Regions from separate parts of the Pseudoalteromonas carrageenovora IAM 12662 genome, predicted to be linked through region 3. Evidence: predicted binding sites of a transcription regulator. Region 3 holds the regulator's gene; each other region holds the start of a gene.
What was found. The regulator sigma-54, encoded in region 3, starts transcription at its own class of promoters, with help from an activator protein. The targets are predictions, from matches to a motif close to GTTGGCACGNNNNTNGNNT.
Positions count from the first base shown of each region.

Region 1: a site for sigma-54 is predicted at 1,839-1,857, ahead of flgJ (flagellar assembly peptidoglycan hydrolase FlgJ). Genes of this name have one in related genera too.
Region 2: a site for sigma-54 is predicted at 1,847-1,865, ahead of glnA (glutamate--ammonia ligase). Genes of this name have one in related genera too.
Region 4: a site for sigma-54 is predicted at 2,217-2,235, ahead of ALFOR1_RS07170 (EF-hand domain-containing protein). Genes of this name have one in related genera too.

Region 1 is NZ_LT965928.1:2,688,787-2,692,235, reverse strand. It holds gene flgH (flagellar basal body L-ring protein FlgH) at 1-654, shown strand, start outside; gene ALFOR1_RS12210 (flagellar basal body P-ring protein FlgI) at 666-1,760, shown strand; gene flgJ (flagellar assembly peptidoglycan hydrolase FlgJ) at 1,895-2,887, shown strand; gene flgK (flagellar hook-associated protein FlgK) at 2,889-3,449, shown strand, end outside.
Region 2 is NZ_LT965928.1:3,389,950-3,393,398, forward strand. It holds gene typA (translational GTPase TypA) at 1-1,414, opposite strand, end outside; gene glnA (glutamate--ammonia ligase) at 1,921-3,327, shown strand; gene ALFOR1_RS15385 (DUF4124 domain-containing protein) at 3,440-3,449, shown strand, end outside.
Region 3 is NZ_LT965928.1:592,534-595,982, reverse strand. It holds gene lptC (LPS export ABC transporter periplasmic protein LptC) at 1-91, shown strand, start outside; gene lptA (lipopolysaccharide transport periplasmic protein LptA) at 81-626, shown strand; gene lptB (LPS export ABC transporter ATP-binding protein) at 623-1,348, shown strand; gene ALFOR1_RS02765 (RNA polymerase factor sigma-54) at 1,418-2,917, shown strand; gene hpf (ribosome hibernation promoting factor) at 2,944-3,231, shown strand; gene ALFOR1_RS02755 (PTS sugar transporter subunit IIA) at 3,236-3,449, shown strand, end outside.
Region 4 is NZ_LT965928.1:1,560,366-1,563,814, reverse strand. It holds gene rluB (23S rRNA pseudouridine(2605) synthase RluB) at 50-919, opposite strand; gene scpB (SMC-Scp complex subunit ScpB) at 916-1,506, opposite strand; gene ALFOR1_RS07170 (EF-hand domain-containing protein) at 1,656-2,177, opposite strand; gene ALFOR1_RS07165 (exonuclease III) at 2,400-2,831, opposite strand; gene xthA (exodeoxyribonuclease III) at 3,072-3,449, shown strand, end outside.

The DNA.
Region 1 (3,449 bases), 1.5 Mb from region 3:
GCTTTATTTTTAAGTGGCTGTATGTCTACGCAAAATAGTGAAGTAGTACAAGACGATCCGTACTATGCACCTATGTACCCAGAGCCCGTTGTAGAGCCCCTGGTAGCAACTGGGTCTTTATTTAATACTCATACTTCTAACGATTTATATTCAGACAAAAAAGCACTACGTACTGGCGATATAATTACGGTTAAACTTGAAGAGTCTACCCAAGCTACTAAAGCCGCTAAAACAGAAACAGATAAAGAAACTGACGCAAGCCTCGATCCTGTTATCGGCTTAGGTGGTTTACCTGTAAATATTGGTGGCGACAGTATTCAGTTTGGTATTGGCAGCGATTCATCGTTTACGGGTGATTCTAAATCAAATCAATCAAACAGTTTAGTAGGCGATATTTCGGTAAATGTTATGCGTGTTTTACCAAATGGTAATTTAGTTATTCGCGGCGAAAAATGGCTAACCTTAAATACCGGTGAAGAATTTATTAGGCTCGAAGGCTTAGTTCGCCCGCAAGATGTAAGTGCTGATAACACAGTAGAGTCAAACCGCATTGCAAATGCTCGTATTCAGTACTCGGGTAAAGGTCAAACACAAGAATCGCAAAGTCCAGGTTGGCTTACACGCTTCTTTAGCAGTTCGCTGTTTCCATTTTAGAGGGTAGCAACATGAAGAGCCTAAAAGCTTTATGTTTAGTCGTTTTACTAAGCTTGCAGTTTACTGCGAGCGCCGAGCGCATTAAAGACGTGTCTATGGTCGAAGGCGTAAGGTCTAACCAATTAGTTGGTTATGGTTTAGTTGTTGGCCTACCTGGCACTGGAGAGCAAAACTCATATACGCAACAAAGCTTCAGAGGCATGCTAAATAGTTTTGGTATTACGCTTCCTTCTACGCAAAGTCCTAAAATTAAAAATGTAGCTGCAGTAGCTGTTCATGCTGAGTTACCCGCTTTTAGAAAACCAGGGCAAACAATTGACATCACTGTCTCGTCTATTGGTAGTGCAGGGAGTTTACGTGGTGGTACGTTGCTGCAAACCTTTTTAAAAGGGGTAGATGGCAACGTGTACGCAATTGCACAAGGTAGCTTAATTGTCGGTGGTTTAGGCGCCCAAGGGCTTGATGGCAGTAAAGTTGTTATTAATACACCTACAGTTGGCAGAGTGCCAAATGGTGCTACTGTAGAGCGCGCCGTAGAAAGCCCGTTTATGCAAGGTGATTACATTACTTTTAATTTAAATCGCCCAGACTTCACAACTGCTAAACGCTTAGAAAAAACGATTAACGATTTAGTGGGCCCTAATAGTGCACAAGCACTGGATGCTGCTTCTATAAGAGTTTTAGCGCCACGGGATGCCTCGCAGCGTGTGTCTTACTTATCTACGCTTGAAAACCTTGAGTTTAAACCCGCTGATACAGCAGCAAAAATTATTGTTAATTCGCGAACAGGTACCATTGTTATTGGTAAAAACGTAAAGCTTCAGCCAGCGGCAATTACGCATGGTGGCTTAACTGTAACAATTGCAGAGCAACAAAATGTCTCTCAACCAAATCCGCTAGCAAACGGCGATACTGTTGTCACGCAGCAAAGCATTATTGATGTAAACCAAGATGATTCTCGTGCGTTTGTTTTTAACCCGGGCGTTAGTCTTGACGATTTAGTGCGTGCAATAAACGAAGTAGGTGCAGCGCCTGGCGATTTAATGGCTATTTTAGAAGCCCTAAAAGAAGCGGGTGCCATTAACGGTCAGCTTGTTGTTATTTAATTAGTTGCAGGTTGTTACTCCTTCCAAACAAAGCTTAAGTATACAAAAGGGACTTAAGCTTTTTATTGTTTCCCCTTCTTTGGCTCAATTTTTGCATTTGTTAAAGCATTATTCATTTTTGTGTCAAAAAGCTGATGGAAACAAATCACCTCGATAAGCAAAACTTTTTTGATTTAAGTAATTTAAATACATTACGTCAAGACGCTTTAAACAGCGGTGATGCATCAACTGATGCCTCAAAAGCTGCGCTTAAAAAAGCGGCTGCACAATTTGAAGCTATTTTTACGCAAATGCTGCTAAAAGGAATGCGCAAAGCAAATGAAGCTTTCGAAGACGAAGACAGTCCTTTTAATTCAAGTGGTGTAAAGTTTTTTGAAGAAATGCACGATCAGCAGCTTTCCTCTGAGCTTTCATCAAACGGCTCTCTAGGTTTAGCTGATTTAATAGTGCAGCAGCTTTCGCCAGAAGCAGATAACTTTATGCCCGGTTCAGTGTTAAGAACAACAAATGACTTTTTTAGTGACAAGCGTGCTGGGTCAACACTTGCGCATGAAAAAAACGAGCAACAAGCAGCTGCTATTGATAGTACTCAAGCCAATATTAATGAGCCTAAAGCGAGTAGCACTAATTTTGAAACAGCAGAGCAGTTTGTAAGTTCAGTGTGGGAACACGCTAAAACTGCAGCACAAAAAATTGGCTTAAACCCAGCTGTAATGGTGGCTCAGGCCGCCCTTGAAACGGGGTGGGGTAAGCATATCATTAGTAAAAGTGATGGTGGCAGCTCAAATAACTTATTTAATATTAAGTCAGATAAAAGCTGGGAAGGCGACAAAGCAAGTAAAGTAACACTTGAGTTTGAGCAAGGTACAGCTGTTAAAAAACAAGCAAGCTTTAGAGCCTACGATTCTATTAAAGATAGCGTAAACGACTTTGTTGATTTTTTAACGCAAAACCCACGTTACGAAGAAGCACTACAAAATACCGCAAAGCCAAATGAATTTTTAGATTCACTACAAAAAGCAGGCTACGCAACCGATCCTAATTACGCGAGTAAAATTAAAAAAGTGCTAAATAGCAGTGAGCTTAAAAATATTGCAACAAGCGCGTTTGCCCAAGGAGTGAAGTAATATGTCGTTTAGTTTATTAAATATTGCCAGTGCTGGGGTACGTTCAAGCTCTGAGCTTTTGCAAACGACCAGTAAAAATATCACCAATGTAAATACTGAGGGCTACGTACGTGAGCGAACTGAATTTACCACTATGGTTGATAATCAAGTAGGGCGGGGCGAAACATATAGGCTTTTGAACGAGTTTGCCCAATCGCAATTAAATCGCGATACCTCTAATAAATCATTTTTTGATCAGTTTGTTACTGAGGCAAACCGTGTAGATACCATTTTTTCTGAAGAATCTAATAATTTATCAACTGGTATCAATTCGCTTTTCAACAACGTGCAAGAGGCATTAAACCAGCCTTCTTCATCTGTTGCTCGCTCATTGGTAATGACTGATGCGCAAAGCCTAGTTGATCAAATGGATAGACTTTCAGGCATAGTGCTTGAGCAGCAAAGCATAGTGAACGAACAACTCGAGATTTTTTCTGACGAGGCAAATTCATTAATTCAAAATATTAATACGTTAAACCAAGAGATAGCGGTAGTAAACGGAACAAATAACGCATCAGACGCA
Region 2 (3,449 bases), 820 kb from region 3:
GATCGAACGTATGGTAAAGTAAGCCAGAACCTGAAGTTAGCGTCATGAACTCAGTTTGGAAACCGATTAAGCCACGGCTTGGGATCATAAAGTCCATACGCATACGGCCTTTACCATCTGGTGCCATGTCAGTAAGCTCACCCTTACGAAGACCAATTTGTTCCATGATAGAACCCTGGTGCTCTTCTTGACAGTCAATTGTTAGTGTTTCATACGGTTCTTCTAACACGCCATCAACAGTACGTAAGATAACTTCTGGACGAGATACAGCTAGCTCGTAACCTTCACGACGCATGTTCTCGATTAGGATACCAAGGTGTAATTCACCACGACCCGATACGCGGAAGCTATCTGGGTTGTCAGTATCTGCAACGCGAAGTGCTACGTTGTGTACTAATTCTTTGTCTAAACGCTCACGGATATTACGTGATGTTACAAACTTACCTTCTTTACCACAGAACGGAGAGTTATTTACAGAGAACGTCATCGTTACTGTAGGCTCATCAACGCTTAGTGGAGGTAGTGCTTCAACATTGTTAGGACAACAAACTGTGTCTGAAATCTTAAGTTCGCCAATACCTGTTACAGTTACGATGTTACCAGCGTAAGCTTTATCAGTTTCGATACGCTCAAGACCTAGGTAGCTTTGTACTGCACCAATTTTACCGTTACGTTTTGAACCATCTGCACCGATGATTGTAACTTGTTGGTTAGGAGCAACAGAACCACGTTTGATACGACCAATACCAACTACACCAACATAAGAGTTGTAATCTAGTTGAGAAATTTGCATTTGGAAGTCACCTTCAGGATCTGCATCCGGTGGTGATACTTCTTCAACGATCATCTTGAACATAGGTTCCATGTTTTCTGATGGCTCGTCTAAATCTAATGTTGCCCAGCCGTTGATAGCTGATGCGTAGATTACTTTAAAGTCTAACTGTTCGTCAGTTGCACCTAGGTTGTCGAATAAATCAAAGATTTGATCCATAACCCAATCAGGACGTGCACCTGGCTTATCAATTTTATTGATAACTACGATTGGCTTTAAGCCTTGCGCGAATGCCTTTTGCGTTACGAAACGCGTTTGTGGCATTGGACCTTCTTGAGCATCAACAAGTAATAATACTGAGTCAGCCATCGAAAGTACGCGTTCAACTTCACCACCGAAATCGGCGTGTCCCGGAGTATCTACGATATTGATATGGTAGTCGTTCCAAGAAATGGCTGTGTTTTTAGCCAAAATGGTAATACCACGTTCTTTCTCAATGTCGTTTGAGTCCATCACGCGCTCTTCGTTACCGCCGCGTGTTTCTAATGTACCTGATTGCTCAAGTAGTTTGTCAACCAGAGTTGTTTTACCGTGGTCAACGTGCGCGATAATCGCTATATTTCTTAACTGTTCGATGCTCATATATTTACTCAGAGAAATTAATTCTCATTGATCCTGCAAGATCTACGCACTCATCTGCGTTTTCACGAGATGTCCAAGCATAGGATTTAAAAGGGCGCATATTATCCCTCATTAATGACATGGATGAAAGTTTATCCAATACAATTTTCAAAACTTTCTCAATACTTTTACTAAGTATCTGTTTTATATATGACAATTATATGAATTAAATTTCAATTAATTTTTGAAAAACAGCCTTTTTTGCTATTTCGGTGATATTTTTGGCACTCTTTTGCATTTAGGTTATGCTAATTTGAAGCGATTAAATTAGCAGCAAATTACACCCTGTAAATTTTGCACCAAAAGGGATTTTTTACGCACCAAATGGGTGCGTTTGTTTATTCCATTTTGATGCAACTATAAAATTTCAAAGTATAAACAGCCAGTTACAATCATGGCACAAAATCAGCTTACTAAATATCAAAGCAATTATGCAGCAATAATAAAACCCAATAGTTGGAGGACACATGTCACAATCGGTTTTAGATTTTATTAAAGAAAATGACGTTAAGTTCATTGATTTACGCTTTACTGACACTAAGGGTAAAGAACAACATGTATCTATTCCTCATCACCAAGTTGATGAAGACTTTTTTGAAGACGGTAAAATGTTCGACGGTTCTTCAATTGCAGGCTGGAAAGGCATTAACGAATCAGACATGGTGCTAATGCCAGTACCTGAGTCTGTTAAATTAGACCCATTTACAGAAGAAACAACGCTAATTGTTCGTTGTGATGTTGTAGAGCCTTCTACACTACAAGGTTACGAGCGTGACCCTCGCTCTGTTGCAAAACGCGCTGAAGATTACATGCGCTCTACTGGTATCGCAGATACTGTATTATTTGGCCCTGAGCCAGAGTTTTTCCTTTTTGATGACGTTAAATACAAATCAGACATGTCTGGTTCAATGTACAAAGTTGACGCTGTAGAAGCAGCATGGAACTCAGATAAAGATTACGAAGGCGGCAATACTGGCCACCGTCCTGGTGTTAAAGGTGGTTACTTCCCTTGTTCACCGGTTGATTCTTCACAAGATTGGCGTTCAGCTACGTGTTTAGTTCTTGAAGAGCTTGGCCAAGTAGTAGAAGCGCATCACCATGAAGTAGCAACAGCAGGTCAAAACGAAATCGCTACTCGCTTTAATACAATGGTATTAAAAGCGGATGAAATTCAAGAAATGAAATATGTTATCCACAACATGGCTCACTTGTACGGTAAAACAGCCACGTTTATGCCTAAGCCAATTGTTGGTGATAACGGTTCTGGCATGCACTGTCACCAGTCTTTAGCTAAAGACGGTGTTAACCTTTTTGCTGGCGATAAGTACGGCGGTCTTTCTGAAGACGCACTGTACTACATTGGCGGTATTATTAAGCATGCTAAAGCAATTAATGCTTTTGCAAACGCATCTACTAACTCGTACAAACGTTTAGTACCAGGCTTTGAAGCACCAGTAATGCTTGCATACTCTGCACGTAACCGTTCTGCTTCAATCCGTATTCCAGTGGTTCCATCTGAAAAAGGACGTCGTATTGAAGTACGCTTCCCAGATCCAACAGCTAACCCATACCTTGCTTTCTCAGCAATGCTTATGGCTGGCCTTGACGGTATCAAAAACAAGATCCACCCTGGCGATGCAATGGATAAAGATTTATACGACCTTCCAGCTGAAGAAGCAGCAGAGATTCCAACTGTTGCAGCGTCACTTGACGAAGCACTATCTGCACTTAGCGCAGACCGTGAATTCTTAACTCAAGGTGGTGTATTCACTGATGACTTAATTGACGCTTACATTGGTCTTAAGTCTCAAGAAGTTGAAAAGCTTAACATGACAACTCACCCAGTTGAGTTTGAAATGTACTACAGCTGTTAATTTAGCTGTTAAAAAATGTGTGTTCTCAAGCCCGCTTTGCGGGCTTTTTTAATGGTAAAGTTAATCAAACTCCACTAGAGTTAAGTTACCGATAAAAATGCAGGGCTGCAGAGTGAATTACA
Region 3 (3,449 bases):
AAAAATCACCGGTAAAGGCCTTGAAGCCGACTTAAAAACTGAAGTGATTAAACTAATTAACCATACGCGAACCATATACTATGACCAATAAAATTTCTAAAATACTTATAATTCCAACTCTTCTACTTGCTTTTAATGGCTATGCAGCAGAACAAGAAGCTTCTCCTGCTGCCAATCAAATTTCAATTAGCGCTGACAAACAAGAAGGCCAGTTAAAAGCTAATGTAGGGATTTTTGAAAAAAACGTAGAGATTATTCACGGTAATCGTCGTATTACAGCTGACCGATTAGAAGTACACAAACGCGAAGATTTAGGTGATAACAAGCAATTACTAATAGCAACAGGTAGCCCAGCTTATTTTGAAGAAAAACAAGCTGACGGCACAGTAATGAGCGCCAGTGCAAACGAAGTACGCTACGATGTTGCTAAGCGATTTTTAACGCTAGTTGGCGATGCTGAGGTCGCTCAAGCGGGGCAAAAAATCAATGCAAAAAGTATTACATACGACATGCAACAGCAATTAATTAGCGCCGAAAAAGATGAAAACTCTACCGATCGCGTTCACACTATTTTAGTGCCTGTTGAGCCTAAAAAAGTAAAAAAAAGTGACAAAGGCCAGCCATGAGTACATTAAAAGCAGAGCTATTAGCAAAAAGCTATAAAGGCCGTGAAGTAGTAAAAAATGTTGGTCTAGAAGTCAAAGCTGGCAGTATTGTTGGATTGCTTGGGCCTAACGGCGCAGGTAAAACCACTACATTTTATATGATAGTGGGCCTTGTACCGAGTGATAAAGGCAAAATTTCTATTGATGAGAACGATATTACTCTTTTACCTATGCATAGTCGTGCTAGATTAGGCATAGGCTACTTACCACAAGAGTCATCAATTTTTAGAAAACTTACCGTTTATCAAAATTTAATGGCTATTTTAGAAACGCGGAAAGAGCTTAACAAAAAAGCAAGAGAAGATACGCTTAACAACTTGTTAGATGAATTTAGTATTCAACATATTCGAGACAGCCAAGGTATGGCTTTATCGGGTGGTGAGCGACGCCGCGTAGAAATTGCACGCGCACTAGCTGCTAATCCTAAATTTATATTGCTCGACGAACCCTTTGCAGGTGTAGACCCTATATCGGTGTTAGATATAAAGAAAATAATAGAACATCTTAAAAATCGTGGGATTGGTGTATTAATTACCGATCATAACGTAAGAGAAACCCTTGATGTTTGTGAAAAAGCCTACATTGTTTCTCATGGAGAGTTAATCGCTTCTGGTACACCAGAGCACGTATTAAATGATAAAACGGTACGCGATGTTTATTTAGGCGAGCAATTTAGGCTGTAACATTTACGCCATGTCTTTAAGCATCTGCTAGTATTAATTATAACAACATAAAAGGATTGTTAGAGATACATGAGGCAATCATTACAGCTGCGCATGGGCCAGCAACTTACAATGACTCCACAACTGCAACAAGCAATTCGTTTGTTGCAACTCAGTACATTGGATCTCCAGCAAGAAATACAAGAAGCGCTTGATAGCAATCCGCTTCTAGAAGTAGATGAACAAGATTACACGGAAGAATCAGCTGGCAAAAACGAGCAAAAAGCAGATAACGATGAATTAACCGTAAGTGCTAATGCCGACGAAAAACCAAGCGAGTACGAGCAAGACAGTGGTGAAGCACTTACTAAAGACACAGTAAGTGACGAAATGGCTATGGATGTAAGCTGGGATGAGTACATGAGCGCAGCTCCTGCTTCATCATCAGGCCCTATGCCAGAAGATGAGTCTATTTACCAAGGTGCTTCAACCGAAACTCTTCACGAATACCTAATGTGGCAATTACAGCTCACGCCGTTTAGCCCTACTGATGAAGCAATTGCAATAGCGATTGTTGAAGCAGTCGATGACTCAGGTATATTAACGCTAAGCTGTGAAGATATTTTAGAAAGCTTTAATCAAGAGAACGACGACGAGGGCGAAGTTGAACTTGATGAAATAGAAGCCGTTTTAAAACGTATTCAGTTGTTTGATCCGGTGGGTATAGCAGCTCGTAGCTTACAAGAGTGTTTGTGTATTCAGCTAAATCAGTTTGATAAAGATACGCCTTTTATCAATGAAACAAAGATGATTTTAACCGATCATATTGATCTATTAGCGGCTCGCGACTATCGTACATTAATGAAGAAAACTAAGCTCAAAGAAGACGAGCTTAAAGAAGTAATGACGTTAATTCACACTCTAAACCCTAAGCCAGCAGATACTATTGTAAGGGAAGAATCAGAGTATGTGATCCCCGATGTATCAGTTAAAAAAATAAAAGGCCGTTGGGTAGTTGAGCTAAACCCAGATAGCATGCCTAAGATACGTGTTAATAGCCAATATGCAGCTATGTCACGAACAGTTAAATCTAGTGGTGATAGTCAATTTATTCGCTCTCATTTACAAGAAGCTAAATGGTTTATAAAGAGCCTAGAGAGTAGAAACGACACACTACTAAAAGTAACTAATTGTATTGTTAAGCAACAACAGGGCTTTTTTGAACACGGTCCAGAAGCCATGAAACCTATGGTTTTAAACGATGTTGCTGAAATGGTAGAGATGCACGAGTCGACTATTTCGCGTGTAACTACTCAAAAGTATATGCACACGCCACGTGGTATATTTGAGCTTAAATACTTTTTCTCAAGCCACGTAAGCACCGAAAATGGTGGTGAGTGTTCATCTACAGCAATACGCGCTTTGATTAAAAAACTGATTGCCGCAGAAAACTCAGCAAAACCATTGAGTGATAGTAAAATTGCGGATATATTGGCTGAGCAAGGAATTAAAGTAGCTAGACGCACAATCGCAAAATACCGCGAATCTCTGGCTATTCCACCGTCTAATCAACGAAAGAGTTTGATATAAGACGCAAAACAAAGAGGAAAACGCTTATGCAACTAAACTTAACTGGTCGTCATGTAGATGTTACTGATTCATTAAGAGACTACGTAAATAATAAATTTGCAAAGCTAGAAAGGCATTCTGATCATATAAACAATGTTCATGTCATTCTCGATGTAGAAAAACTTAACCAAAAAGCTGAAGCTACAATCCATGTAAGTGGTGCAGAGTTATTTGCATCTACCGAACATCAAGACATGTATGCTGCCATAGACTCGTTGATTGACAAGCTCGATCGTCAAGTTATTAAACACAAAGAGAAGCTTGCTCGACACTAATATGATGAAATTAAGCTCACTTATATGCCAGGACTGCAGCAAAGCTGCGGTCCTTTTTAATAGCAAAAAAAGAATTTTAGAGTTTATTAGCGAACTCGCTCATGAAAAGCTTCCTTATCTTTCTCAGCAAGATATTTTGTGTGCTCTAATGAATAGAGAGAAGCTTGGTAGCACAGGCATAGGCCGTGGTATTGCAATTCCTCATGGAAGAATGAGTG
Region 4 (3,449 bases), 970 kb from region 3:
TAAAAAAGCCGCATAAATTGCGGCTTTTTTGTCTGTAAATATCTAGTAATTACTTACGTTTAGTTTGCTTAACACGTTGATTGTGCTTTTTTACCGCTTTGCGTATTTGATTGATTTTAGCGCGCTTATCTTTACGCTTTTCAGGCATAACCGAAAGTTTAGTCTGTGTTTCACGACCAAGCTTAACTGTTTTACGTAAATAGTTAACTGTTTCAAGGTCTAACTCATTCCAGCCACCTTGAGGTACACGCTTATCAAGTTCTAATTTACCGTAACGAATACGAATAAGGCGAGATACTTCAACATCTTGAGACTGCCATAAACGACGAACTTCGCGGTTACGCCCTTCATTAAGTGTAACGTTAAACCAGCGGTTAATACCTTCGCCGCCCATTGGTTTTACGCTTAAAAACTTAGCGGGACCATCTTCTAGTTCAACACCACGAGTAAGATTTTTAACTGTTTCATTCGTTACTTCACCAAATACTCGAGCTGAGTATTCACGCTCTACTTCGTAGCTTGGGTGCATTAAACGATTTGCAAGCTCGCCGTCATTGGTAAATAACATTAGGCCTGCAGTATTAATATCCAATCGTCCAACTGCAATCCAGCGTTCACCGTCAATACGAGGTAAGCGATCAAATACAGTACGACGGCCTTCAGGATCTTTACGTGTACTTAACTCACCTTCTGGTTTGTTGTACATAATTACACGACAGATACGATCTGCTTTTTCTTCAATTTTTACAGTATGACCGTCAACACGAATTAAATCGGTTTCTTCAACACGGTCGCCTAACTTAGCTACTTTACCATTTACACTAACGCGGTTAGCATCAATGTATTTTTCCATTTCACGGCGTGAGCCTACGCCTGCACGGGCTAAGACTTTTTGTAACTTTTCACCTTGTATACTCATTCGGATGGTTCTCTCACAGAAGGATCGCTCATTAACTGATTAATTTTGCTTTGCTGATCTGATGGCAAAGCAGGTAAATTCTCTAAACCTGTTAACGAAAAATAATCTAAAAATTGCTTAGTAGTTGCATATAATGCCGGTTTACCCGGCACTTCTTTATGCCCTACCACTTTAACCCACTCACGCTCGAGAAGGGTTTTTATAATTGTTGAGCCGGTAGTAACGCCTCTTACTTGCTCTATTTCACCACGTGTTATTGGTTGCCTGTAGGCTATTAACGACAACGTTTCTAAAAGCGCGCGCGAATACTTAGGCGCTCGTTCTTGCCATAAATTGCTCAGCCAAGGGCTTAAGCTACTACAAGCCTCAAACCGATAACCGCTGCCAACTTCTACAAGGCGTATACCTCGTGTCTGAAAGTGGCTTTCTATAGCTTCAATTGCAGCGTTAATTCTTGCCATTGATATAGCTAAATCAGCAAGTACTGTGTCTTTTAAATGGCGCTTACTAACTGGTTTGTCTGCGACAAATATAGCCGCTTCAATGATCTCAATTAATTGCTCATCACTAATTCGACGACCTGCCATAATTTTGCTCAGCCTTTTAAAATACACAGCCATCTATTATGACAGAACATCATAAAAGGTGGAAAATATATCTGCCTTTTATCTAAATTAAATGCACAAAAAAGCCAGCAATTAATGCTGGCTGTTTTTATTAACTAATTTAGGTAATATTAGCTGTGTCTTAATACCTTAAGAGCATCATCTTCAGCTACCGCTTTACCGTATTTTTTAATATAACCTTTAAACTCACCTTTACTGATGCGCTTATCGTTATTACCATCCATGTATCCAAAATGGTTCGAAATATCATCATCGTCAGCTTCTTCTACTGAAATATAACCATTTTTATCGTTATCTAAGCTTCTAAAATCATTTTCGATTTTATCAAACTTTGCTATTTTAGCTTTAAATGCTGACTCACTAACTTCACTGTCAGTGGCTACCTTACCGGTATTTAATTGCATGTAAGCGTTAAATTCTTTACGACTGATTTCATTATCCATGTTGGTATCAATATTTGAAAAATGGCCCCAGATGCTGTCATCATCTGCTTCTACTTTTGAAATATAACCATCACTGTCGTTATCTAAGCTTGCAAAATCGCTATCGATTTTTTCTAAACCTTGGTTTGATGCACAAGCCGCTAAGCTCAAAGATGCTAAAATAGTTGTTGCTAGTGTTAACTTTTTCATAAGACGTATCCTTGTAGTTAGTAAATGTCACTTTAACTAATACAAATCCGATGCCAATATAAATAACACTCTAACTATCAATTGGTTAGTGGTTTTTAGCTTATTTTATATACTCTAATCAATTACTTAGCTTTGCAATGATTGCAGCCTACCTTGTAATTTTTGCAAAAAAATGCCCGGTTAAAACCAGGCATTTTCTAAAAGATAATTTTTAGCTTAAAATTAAATTGCAGCGTTTTGGTAACGCTTAACAAACTCAGTTGCGTTTTGACCATTACATTTTAAAGAGTTTAAGTTACCAATCTTTTGACGTACTGGTGCTAAACCTTTTTTAAGTGCAGTCATACATAACTGTGTTTCTTGGTGTGCATCTTTAGCAAATACTTCTACTTTATCTACTGATGAAGTACTTGCCGTCGCTTTTTTAGCGATATCACGAATGTCTTCACCGTTACACAAAATACTCTTAGAAAAACGAGATAAATAAACGCCATGTTGCGCAGCTTCTTTACGGGCAACGCTAAAGCCTTCGTTAGCACTTAATACACATAATTTAGACTCAAGTTTGTTGTCTTGGCTGAAGTAAGTGTTGCTTTGTGCACAAACAGTTGCAGATGCAAATAAAGCGGTAGCTAAAAGTAGTTGTGTTTTCATGAGAGATCCTATTTGAACGAGCTAAACAAGTAATTTTTGCGCATTATATATTCAAAATAGTTAATATCAATTGAATTTTTTATTTATTTAATTAATTAATAATGCATTTACAATGTTTAAACTTTAGCCATCATTTGATCAACATTTGTGCAGCTATTAACTCAATTCAGTCATGTTATGTACGCGTATTTACTGATACAATTTATGCCACTAAATAGAACCAATTTTAAGGTAAATTTTATGAAAGTGATTTCTTTCAATATCAATGGTCTGCGTGCCCGCCTTCATCAATTACAAGCAATAATAGATAAACATCAACCAGACGTTATTGGCTTGCAAGAAATTAAAGTTCATGACGAAGCATTCCCATTAGAAGATGTTCAAAAAATGGGATACCACGTTTATTTTCACGGTCAAAAAGCACATTACGGTGTAGCTATGTTATGCAAAAAAGAACCTAAATCGGTCTTAAAAGGGTTTGCAACAGATACTGATGAATCACAAAAACGTATGATAAGCGTAACCGTTGAACAAGATAATGGCCGCGACCTAACCGTTATGAATGGTTATTTCCCACAAGGCGATAACATTAATCACGAAACTAAATTTCCTTATAAA